One region of the Acidilutibacter cellobiosedens genome, then DNA from elsewhere that is predicted to be linked to it. Evidence: a T-box and tRNA genes for the amino acid it is inferred to sense, from the RefSeq annotation. Region 1 holds a T-box; the other holds one or more tRNA genes.
What was found. The T-box of region 1 lies ahead of argS (arginine--tRNA ligase). A T-box ahead of a tRNA ligase gene usually reads a tRNA of that ligase, here a tRNA-Arg.
Positions count from the first base shown of each region.

Region 1 (6,049 bases):
GACTTGAGTTCCAATTGGATTCAGGAAGGTATGTAGGAATTATTGTTAATTTTTCTAAGGACAGAGAAGAATTGCTGAGGATAAAAAGAATAAAGGGAGTAAAGAAAAAATCCGAAGTTTATAAGACTTCCGATTTTATGCTGATTGGGAAAGCCAGAGAATCCTTTCAGGAAGAGAGAAAAAAATTTCCTATAAATATGAATTTGAATATTTCTGTCGGTGATAAGATTAAACTATCAATAGACGATGGCAAATATAAAGTGGACGTTTACAGCGACGGCGTTGTACAAAGAGCCGAGAATATAAGTTTAACCACGGACAAGGTAGTTAATCAGATGGATAGGCTTCAAAATACACCTTATTATATAAAAGATATAAAGATGAACTTTGAAGGACAAGGATTTTTTCCTATGGGAGGATTGAATAAACTAAGAAGAGACGGAATCCAAGAACTAAATGAAAAAAGAGAACTTTTAAATTTCAGATCTGAAATTACAGATGAAGAATATGGTGAGAAACTTGAAAAGCTGATGAGTTTTAATAAGCCCAAATCAAAAAAACAGAGAATGAGTGTGAGGGTTTCAAGTATTGATCAGTTTAAACATATAAATTTGAATAAATTAGACAGAATATATATTGGGTTTAGTGAAGACATTGAAGACATATTCAAAGAAATAAAAAAATCAGGTAAAGAGGGATTTTTATATACGGATAAGATAGTCGGAGAAGAAGGACTAAAGGACTTGGGAAAGAATATCGAACTCCTTCAAGGACTGATTGATGGTGTATCCGTATCGAATATCGGGACTCTTAAATATGTTCAAAAATATAATATAGACATTCACGGAGATATAGGGTTAAACGTTTTTAACAGCCTTACTGCCAAACTTTTAAAAGATTCCGGAGTGAAAAGCATAACGTTATCTCCGGAATTGGATATTAAGGGTATAGACGAGATATGCCGAAGAAGTTCCTTGGACTTTGAGCTGTCCGTTTATGGCTACTATCCTCTGATGGTACTAAAGCACTGTCCCATGGCTTTAATTAAAAAATGCGATAATGATAAAAGTTGTTCAAACTGTAGATTCAAAAGAGGATATGGATTGAAGGACAGAAAGGGAAAGATATTTCAGATGATAAGGAACAATAAGGTGACTGAGATATATAATACAGTTCCGTTGATGCTTAGTGAGGAGGTAGGTGGAATTTTTAAATCTGGAGTAAATATGATAAGAGTTGATTTTACTGTTGAAAAAGAAAATATTTCTCGTATTCAAGATGCTTTTTTTAGTATTTCTAAGAATTTGACCGATAAAGAGGATGTCTTGCATACTATAGCCGATTTAAAAAGAAACGGAATCACAAAAGGGCATTTGCATCGAGGTATTCTATAATAGAGGTGATTTTATGAATGAAAAGACCTTAAGAGTGTTGGAATATAACAAAATAATTGATATCTTAAAAGATAATACGGAATCCTCATTAGGAAAAGAGCTTGTATCACAGATAAAGCCTCTGACAGATATAGATGAAATAGAAAATAGGCAGAAGGAAACAGAAGAGGCTTTGGAACTTATAATCAAGAGAGGTACTCCTCCTCTTTACGGAATACATGATGTAAGGGGAGAAATCAAAAGAGCGGAAATCGGAGGTACCTTAGGTCCGGGAAGTCTTCTTAAGATTTCGGATTCTTTAAGAGTTGTGAGAAGTTTAAAGAATTATTTGAAAGAGACAAGGGAAGATAAAAACGGGAATTATCCCGTCGTTGGAAATTTGATAAATGAATTGAGCGTATTTGAGTATATTGAAGAAAGTATTAATAATGCAATTATAAGTGAAGAAGAAATATCGGATAATGCAAGTCCAGCTCTTAGAAGCATAAGAAGAAAGATAAATATGAAAAACGACAGCATAAGAGATAAATTAAATTCAATTATCAGTTCATCCAATAATAAAAAGTATCTTCAGGACAGCATAGTTACCATAAGGGAAGGAAGATATGTAGTTCCTGTCAAACAGGAAAACAGAGGAAATTTTCCCGGGCTAGTTCATGATCAATCTTCCAGTGGTGCGACTTTATTTGTAGAACCTATGGCTGTAGTAGAATTAAATAATGAACTGAAGGAATTGAAAATTGAAGAACAGCATGAAATAGAGAGAATTTTGATTGAGCTTACCAATATGGTAAGGGAAAGAAGTAACGAGATAAGGAATAATCAAAAAATACTTCAAAGATTGGATTTTATATTTGCTAAAGGGAAAATTGCCGTTAATATGGATGGAACAAAGCCTATTCTTAATGACAGAGGGTATATAAATATTAAAAAGGGAAGGCATCCTCTTCTTGATAAGAAAAAAGTTGTTCCGATAGATATATATATAGGAGATGATTTCAGAACTCTTGTAATTACCGGGCCTAATACCGGGGGGAAAACAGTTACTCTTAAAACAGTAGGTCTTTTATGTTTAATGGCCCAATCTGGTCTTCATATACCGGCAGATCATAATTCTGAAGTGGGAGTATTTAATAAGATATTTGCCGATATTGGAGATGAACAGAGCATTGAACAGAACTTAAGTACTTTTTCGTCTCATATGACAAATATCGTAGAGATATTAAAAAATGTGGAAGAAAAAAACTTGGTTCTCTTTGATGAACTGGGAGCCGGTACAGATCCTGTAGAAGGAGCGGCATTGGCAATGTCAATACTCGATTATCTGTATAATATAAAAGTGAGAACTATAGCAACTACTCACTATAGTCAATTGAAAATATATGCTCTTACTAAAGAAGGAGTAAAAAATGCTTCCATGGAGTTTGATGTAGAAACATTAAGCCCTACTTACAAACTTTCGATTGGAATTCCTGGAAAATCAAATGCTTTTGAAATATCTAAAAGGCTTGGGCTTATGGATTATATTATATCTCATGCTCAAACTTTAATTTCCAAAGAAAATGTAGATTTTGAAGATGTATTAAAGACAATGGATCAGGACAGAAAGAGAATTGAAGAAAATAAGTTAGAAACTGAAAGATTGAAGATTGAAATAGAAAGATTAAAAGAAGAATTGACTGATGAAAAAGAAAGAACTCAGGAAGCAAAGGAAAAGATTATATACAAAGCTAAAGAAGAAGCAAGAAATATTTTAAGAAATGCTAAGGAAGAATCGGATCTTATTGTATCCAATCTAAGAAATATATCTAATGAAATTGAAAGAGAAAGAAATATTAAAATTCAGGAAGCTCAAGACAAACTTAAATCTAAATTAAATGAAACGGAAAAGGATTTATCCATAAAGTTATTGGATGTGAAAAGTTCTAAACCCCCTAAAAATTTAAAGGTAGGAGAATCTGTGGAGATATTGTCTTTAAATCAATCCGGTATTGTAGTTTCTCTTCCAGATGATAACGGAAATCTTCAGGTGCAGGTTGGGATAATGAAAATCAATGTGCCTGTCTCCTCTCTGAGAAGAATAAAAGAGAATGATTCACAAAAAAGAACTGCGGTGATGACAAAGAATATTCTAAAATTTAAAACTCAGGATATAAAGAATGAGATCGATTTAAGAGGAGAAACATTGGATGAAGCATTACTGGACTTGGATAAATATTTAGATGATGTATATATTTCCGGACTTAAAGAAATATATATAATACACGGAAAAGGTACGGGAGTTTTAAGATCAGGGATATCGGATTTGTTAAAGAGTCATAAACATGTTAAATCCTATCGACTGGGCAAGTACGGAGAAGGAGGAAGCGGAGTAACGGTAGTTGAACTAAAATAATTTTCTTGATAAATTATGAATTATGAGGTATATTATTAATTAACAATTTAAAAGACATATTCTGAGAAGAGGAAATAAAATATATTTTTTGGCAAAGCGAATTAGGGATGGTGAAAGCCTAAATACAAATATATATTTGAAAAGAGCCTTGGAGAATCCATCTGAATAAAGTAGGATAGGACGCAAGATGCGTTAAATAAATGAGTGGGCAATAGGCCAACAAGAGTGGTAACACGGGAAAACTCTCGTCTCTTAAATTGAGATGAGAGTTTTTATTTATAACGAATAGGAAAGTTCTTACATATAAATATTGATTAAAAAGAACTTTCCGTAAATGAGTTTCAAGAAAAGCTACTTTATAAAATACTTCGATAGAAGCTTTTCTTATTATTTGAAGGAGGATTTATAAATGAAGGATTTAAAAGAAGAAGTTGTTGGATTGATTGAAAAAGAAATTGATGATATCTTAGCAAAAGAAGAAATTGAAAAATTAGTTGAAATTCCGCCAGATAGCGAAATGGGGGATTATGCATTTCCCTGCTTCAGGTTATCTAAAGCTTTAAAGAAATCACCAAATTTGATTTCTCAGGAATTAGCAGAAAAAATAGAGAAAAACAGTTATATTGAAAAGGTTGAAAGTTTGGGGCCATACTTAAATTTCTTTATTGATAAGGAAAAATTAACTGAAATAGTACTCAATGAAGTAAAGGAGAAAAAAGAGAGATATGGTTCTTCGGATATGGGGAAAGGTAAAACCGTAATTGTAGAATATTCTTCTCCTAATATTGCTAAACCGTTTCATATAGGTCATATAAGGACTACTATCATAGGTCATGCATTATATGATATATATAAATATTTAGGTTATAATGCGGTAGCTATAAATCATCTCGGAGACTATGGCACTCAATTTGGTAAATTGATTGTGGCTTATAAAAAATGGGGAGACAGAAAAATTGTTGAAAAGGATCCTATAAACGAATTGCTAAAGCTGTATGTTAAATTTCATAAGGAGATGGAGAATGATTCCACTTTAGAGGAGCAGGCAAGGCATTGGTTTAAAAAATTGGAGGACGGAGACTCGGAAGCTTTAGAGCTATGGCAATGGATGAGGGATATGAGTCTTAAGGAATTTAACAGAGTTTATGATATATTGGGGATTAAATTTGATTCCTTTACGGGTGAGAGTTTTTATTCGGATAAGATGCCTAAAGTAGTAGATGATATGAGGAAGAAAGGCATATTAAAGAAATCCCAGGGAGCGGAAATAGTAGATTTGGAACCTTACGGCATGCCTCCGGCCCTCATAACAAAGAGCGACGGATCTACCCTTTATATAACAAGGGATATAGCCGCAGCAATATACAGGAAAGAGCATTACAATTTCTATAAGAATGTATATGTAGTGGGATCAGAGCAGATACTTCATTTTAAACAGTGGAAAAAAATCGTAGAACTTATTGGATATCCTTGGGCGAAGGATTGTATCCATGTTAATTTCGGAATGGTGAGATTGGAAGAAGGAACCATGTCCACTCGTAAGGGAAGAGTTGTTTTTTTGGAGGATGTGCTTAAAAAGGCTGTAGAAAAAACCTTGGCTATAATAGAAGAAAGAAATCCAAACTTAGAGAACAAGGATGAAGTTGCCAAACAAGTCGGAATAGGAGCAATAGTATTTCAGGAATTATTTAATAACAGGATTAAAGATTATACATTTACATGGGAAAAGACATTAAGCTTTGACGGGGAAACAGGTCCTTATGTTCAATATACCTATGCAAGGGCGAACAGGCTGCTGGAAAAAGGAAATTTTTCGCCGGATAATGAAATAGATTATTCTATTTTATCAGCGCCGGAAGAAATTAACATTATAAAGATGATTTATAATTTTCCAAAGGAAATAGTCACGGCAATGGAGAAAAATGAACCTTCTTTTGTTGCAAGAAGCATAATGGGAATAGCAAAAGCCTTCAACAGCTTTTATAACAGTTGTCCCATAATGCAGGAAGAAGATAATTTGAAAAATGCAAGGCTTCAGTTGGTATGGGCAACGAAATCAGTAATCAAAGCAGGTCTTTCCCTTCTTGGAATGGAGACTCCTGATAAAATGTAAATATTAAAGGTCCTTATACTTTTTATAAAAATGTATAAGGACCTTTATATTTTAATGAAGAAATATTTATAAATACTATTTTTGCAAATATAAAAGAAACTCATCTTCTTTAGCTTCCGATAATTCACTGAGTTCTTTAATGATATT
Region 1 covers NZ_CP035282.1:1,477,894-1,483,942, forward strand. Annotated here, with positions in the region: gene EQM13_RS06970 (DUF3656 domain-containing U32 family peptidase) at 1-1,394, shown strand, start outside; gene EQM13_RS06975 (endonuclease MutS2) at 1,408-3,789, shown strand; T-box leader at 3,844-4,045, shown strand; gene argS (arginine--tRNA ligase) at 4,199-5,902, shown strand; gene EQM13_RS06985 (hypothetical protein) at 5,978-6,049, opposite strand, start outside.

Region 2 (6,049 bases), 1.4 Mb from region 1:
TCAAAGTTCTGAAATAAATATCCGATTTCTTTTCCTCGGTAATCTGCCAGCTTACTGCCTTTGAGCGCACTAACTTCCACACCGTCCATCAAAATATGTCCCGCCGTAGGGCGAATGACTGTGGCGATACAGTTGAGCAGTGTGGATTTTCCCGATCCGCTGGCACCCATAATGCCAAGGTATTCACCGGGCATCACCGTAAATGAGATGCCGTCCAGAGCTTTTGTTTGATTTTCCTGTCTGCCATAATATTTTCGCAGAGATTCGATCTCCAGAATTGCCTGTTTCATAAAAACAACCTCCTTTGCTTTTGATTTTATTATAACGGAGCAAGACGATGAAAAACACTTACATTGCATGTAAGGTTTTGGGGGCTCAATAAATGACGGGCGGCTGAATCGTAAATTAAGCGTGAACATTTCCTAAATGAATCGGCCATTATATAGGAAACGATTGTTTTGTGTTTCCGTTTTGAATGTTTTTTATAGGAATGTGTGCTAATCTCAACGCAAAATACATGGTTTGCAATTCATCTTCGTGGGGTAATCCTTTTTCTTAAATTTTGAGCGCAAAGAACGGTTGTGTTTTTCTATAACCAAGAACACATCTATTTAAAGTTACCTATCAGATATATGAGCTTTATTTGTTTTCCGGACTGATTCCCGCCAAAAACGAGAAACACCCCGCTTTCTTGTTAAAAAGCAGGGTGCATCTATGAAAAACGAGGGTCTTGAATTTTTCATTCAAAACCCTCGTCAGGCCGCATAAACACTGGCTTTTTCAGCCCTGCATCTATTTTGACCTAATCTTCTGGCGGAGAAGGTGGGATTCGAACCCACGTGTCCTTGCGGACAACCGCATTTCGAGTGCGGCTCGTTACAACCGCTTCGATACTTCTCCCTATTTACTATATCCTACATATTACTATTTTCCATCTGCAAAACCAAGAATAAAAATAAGTCTATTTTCTTAATTCATGAAAAAATTTTTTTATTATATCTGAACATTCTTTCTCTAATACTCCAAAGCTTACATTTACATTATGGTTAAACTTTTCATTATTGGTTAGATCAATTAAAGTTCCGCAGGCTCCCATTTTAGGATCTCTTGTTCCTATTACCAGTCTATCAATTCTTGAGTTCAAAATTGCTCCTATACACATAGGACAAGGTTCTAAGGTTACATACATAATACATCCTGAAAGCCTCCATCCCCCTAAATATTTACTTGCGCCTCTTATAGCTATAATTTCTGCATGATCAGTAGGATCCTTTAATGTCTCCTTCATATTACATCCATTGGATATAACTTTTTCGTTATGAACTATAACAGCTCCCACAGGAACTTCTCCAATGCTATATGCCTTACGTGCCTCTTCTAATGCCAATCTCATAAAAAACTCATCCATATTAAATCACCTAAGCAAAAATCATCGCATCATATATATCAATGATGCGATAACTGTAATAAGCATCTTGGTGCACCCGAGAGGAATCGAACCCCCGGCACACGCCTTAGGAGGGCGTTGCTCTATCCTACTGAGCTACGGGTGCAGGTTAATTCAACAATTATATATTTTATACTATTTTATAAAAAAAGTCAATTTCTTATTTTCCCTGACAGAGTTTTAGTATATCTATGTTATATATCTTATTCATGACAGCTTGTTTGCTTATTCTCCTTTACTTTTTGTTATTTTCTGCAGCATACTTAGCCGTCATTTTACTCATAAGTTTACCCATCTTAATGGGGAACAAATAGCAGACTAATGTCTGTACCTTTTGCCCAAAGCTATGACAGATAACAAAAGACTTATTTTGTATATGCCTTGCAAGTCCAGTTCCAACTTTCTCAGGATCAGCCATAAACTCTTTAGGAACGGGCAAAGGTCCTGCGGATTTAGTTCTAGTAAGAGGTGGATGGAAGATATGAAAACTGATGCCGTAATCTTGATATTCAATGTTAAGACACTTAGCAAGTGATTCAATCGCCCCTTTGCTCGAAGCATAAGGACTGATATTGACAAAACCCATCACACCGACTCCAGAACTGGTAAATATAACCCTTCCACTTCTTTGGTCCTTCATGTATGGTAAAACCATCTGTGATAAATGAAGCGCACCAAAATAATTGACGTCTATTACATCATGATACGTTTTTTCTTCGGTTTGCTCCATACCTGCAAACGTACACAGACAAGCGTTATGTATCGCACAATCAATGCTCCCATATTTTTTTACACTTTCACTCACACACTCTTTCATTTGTCTTAAATCCCGAACATCACAAACTTTTGCAGAAAGAGAACTATACTTTTTACACAATTCACTAAGATTGTCGATATTTAAATCCAAAACCGTTACATTATAACCTTCTAGTAAAAGTTGCCTCACTAAATAATATCCAATACCATCCGCTGCACCTGTAATTACAATATTTTTCATAGAGAATCTTTCCTCCTGTCCGTGGAAATATGGTATTCCTCTTCCTGTTCGTGATGCTGTTACTTTTACACTGTAAATCATCATCGCAACTCAACCAGCAATACGCAGCGGTGATGGTTTCAACCGTTCATTTATGGCGATTTCATTATACCACATTTCCATAAAGTATGCCACTGTCGGATAAAGTCTCTGCAACTTATAAATTAAAATTTGTTGTAACAAAAAATAATGTTTCTTTATATAATGTATTAGGTAAATCCAAAATACGATTTGTATAAGGAGGGTTATATATTATGGCAGATACAACGGGAGGCTGGGGCGACGATTCCAGTTTGTTATTTTTCTTTCTTCTTTTAGTTGTCCTCTTTGGCGGTGTTGGATGTGGCAACTGGGGTGGCGGAAGATAGTAGACTTAAAAGTGGAGGAAAATACCTCCACTTTAATCTATTCCATAAAGCCATAAATTCATTCTCGGGGTAAAATCATCTCCTGTAACATCTTCGCATACTCTTTTAAAGTTCTCGGTAGTTGCATTTAAATATTTGAACTCCTCATAATATCTATTTAAAATGCGATAAAGGGCCTTTTCTCCATAGTCTTTTCTTATACTGTCAATAAATAAAGCTCCTTTTGTATACACCAAAGATCCGTAGTCATCCCAATCTTTAAATTTGCTTAATGGTTTCACTACTGTTTCATCAAACTTAAGAGCGTCTTTCATATGTTCATAGTTTATCTTCAAAATGTCCATATATCTATCTCTTTCTTTTTCTCCGTATGTCTCTCCTATATATATACTTTCCGAATAAGTGGCAAGAGATTCATCTAACCACGCCTCATCTATCTCATTGTTTCCAACCAATCCATACCACCATTGATGAGCTGTTTCATGGACTATTACATTTTCAAGGGCAGGAAGATAATCATTATCATAATAATCTTCTCCTATCATTATAAATTCAGGATATTCCATTCCTCCTGAAAAGTCCGATGCAACAATAGAAAAATTGCTGTAGGGGTACTTACCGAATACCTTACTAAATAAAGTTAATGCTTTCTGTCCTGTGTCAAGAATATATTCATTTATTTCATCATCATCGGTAAAAGAATAAGAACTCATTAAGATACCGTCTACATTTCTCTTCCTTACGATATAATCATTGCTTATGGAAAAAGCAAAATCTCTTATTAAATTTCCTTCTATTTCAAAAACTTTTTTGTTTCCCCTTTTCTTTTCTTTAACAATCTTGCCACTGGTAGCAACAATTATATCTTCAGGAACAGTGATATTTACCACATAGTTAGAAACACAGCTGTAAAAAGGGTCTCCAATGCTATAATATGGTTCAGTATTCCACCCACTTTCATCATATACAGCAAGTATAGGATACCAATTCCCAAAATTAATACTTTTATTTCCATAGCCGAACCTATCTTCTGTTCTCGGTATTTTGCCTTCAAATTCCAAATATATATTTGCTTTTTCACTTTCTTTTAAAAAATGCTGAAGTTTTACTTTAAGAACAGTGTCTTTGTCCCCCTCTATAATAAACTCAGCTTCTTTCCCATCAACCTCAATTTTTTTTAAATTAATATATCCAGGATCAAAATCTCTTTCCAACATATATCCATTTAATAAAGGAGCTGTTTTTTTATCCTTAAAAGCATTGGGATATATATGAAAAAACAGCTCCTTTAAAACATTTTGTGTATTATTAGTATAACTGACCCATTCCTTACCATAATACATCTTCTCTTGAGTATTTATCTCTACTTCTATTTTATAGTTGTTTACACTCTCTTTATCAATTCCATCATAATTACTTACAATAATATTAGGATAATCATTTTCTTCAGTCTTTATAACGCCTAAAAAGGCAAAGGATACAATAATTACTATGATTACAAAAAGCAACCATCTTTTTCTATTCACATTTATCACCCCAATATTATTGTATTCCCAGATTATATAAAAAAATTATTATTTGTCTATTATTTATTTAAAAATTTATCAAATATTTTTTTTCTTTAAGAGCATTTACGATGTTTTTAAAACTATCTTCATTTTTTACTTCAATGGAATGGATATGTATTCCTTCCGTAAGCAAAGACAAAGGTTCTGCATTACTCTGTTTCACATTTTTCATAAAATTTTTTACATCCAATCTGGAGGAAATTAAAAGGAGACCTTTTATCTCTCCATATATAGGGTGTTCAACTATTACATCAATTACCTTTCCTCCCATATCAACTATAGTATTCAATTCGTCTTCCATTTCTTCTCCTCCCGAATGTTTACATACTATAGTTTTTACAATCGTATCAGTCTTTACTGAATCAGGAATTATATATCCTTGTGGTGTAGCGATAATGTTATCTCCTTTTGCTCTTAAAATTGCAATATCTTGTACTATTACTTGCCTTGACACTTTAAATTCAGCTGCAAGCCCTATTCCTTTTATAGGCTTTTTGCTCTGCTTAAGTATATTTAATATTTTTTCTCTTCTTTCATTAGAATCCATAAGAAACTCCTCTTTCTTATTATTGTTCCCATCTCAAATCAGGTCCATAAAATTTGAGAGGGGCAAATTTCTCAAATATTCTTGAAAATATCCTGTCGGTATAAATCTCTGAAATTTCCCTTGGAGTTAAATTTGTAGAAATAATTGTTTTCTTTCTTTCTATAAGCCTGGTATTTACAATATTAAATATTTCTGCATTAGTAAAGGTATTTGAAACTTCCGTTCCCAGATCATCAATAATCAGCAGATCCGTATCAAATAAGGAATTATAATTCGAATCATCCCCTTCATTTCTCCTGAATTTATGGTCTTCAATTATTTCCATTATCTTGAAAGCCGTTTGATATATTACAATTTTATTCTTATCCAAGAGGGATTTAGCAATACAATTGCACATAAAAGTCTTGCCCAATCCTGTAGTCCCATAGAAGAGAAGATTCTCATCATTTTTTATATCAAAATTACTTACAAAACTCTCGCATATGCTTAAAATATCCATCATATTATCTCTTGGTGTTAATTTTTCTTCTTCAAAGGGATCATTTGAAAAAATGTCAATCTTAAAAGTCTGAAAATTTTCTTTTTCAAGTACAGCTTCTATATTGGACATTTTATATGCCTTGTTAATCAAAGATTGCCTTAAACAGCTGCATTTCTTTCCATCAGGAAGGTATCCTGTGTCTTTACATTTATCACATTCATATTTAACTTCAATATAATCCGCAGGAATATTATTTTCTGTTAAAAGAACTGCTTTTCTCATTTTCAGTTTTTCTAATCTCTCTCTGATTTTCTTTGCATTACTTTTATAGCTTTCAGGATTTTCAAGTATTGACTTTGAAATTAAAATACCTGTTTGTGATATTTCTTTATCTATTTCCTTAACTTCAGGTATTTTTTTGTATACCTCCCTCTGCCTTAATTTTTGCTCCAACGTAGCCTTATCCCTTTTTATTTCAAATTCTTTCAAAACTTCTCTTATTAACTGATTATTCATAAGCTAATCCCCTTTGGATTTTAAATAATATCCTTCTCTCTTTTTCCTCGCCATTTCTTCCAATTGTTTGGCTGTGTACTTATCGC
Region 2 covers NZ_CP035282.1:40,340-46,388, reverse strand. Annotated here, with positions in the region: gene EQM13_RS00235 (ABC transporter ATP-binding protein) at 1-290, opposite strand, end outside; tRNA gene EQM13_RS00230 (tRNA-Ser) at 812-900, opposite strand; gene tadA (tRNA adenosine(34) deaminase TadA) at 962-1,408, opposite strand; tRNA gene EQM13_RS00220 (tRNA-Arg) at 1,477-1,553, opposite strand; gene EQM13_RS00215 (SDR family NAD(P)-dependent oxidoreductase) at 1,683-2,444, opposite strand; gene EQM13_RS00210 (M1 family metallopeptidase) at 2,884-4,377, opposite strand; gene EQM13_RS00205 (transcription repressor NadR) at 4,445-4,966, opposite strand; gene EQM13_RS00200 (ATP-binding protein) at 4,986-5,963, opposite strand; gene EQM13_RS00195 (DnaD domain protein) at 5,967-6,049, opposite strand, start outside.
Region 2: it has a tRNA-Arg gene. The T-box ahead of argS (arginine--tRNA ligase) is inferred to sense a tRNA for this amino acid. The anticodon was not compared.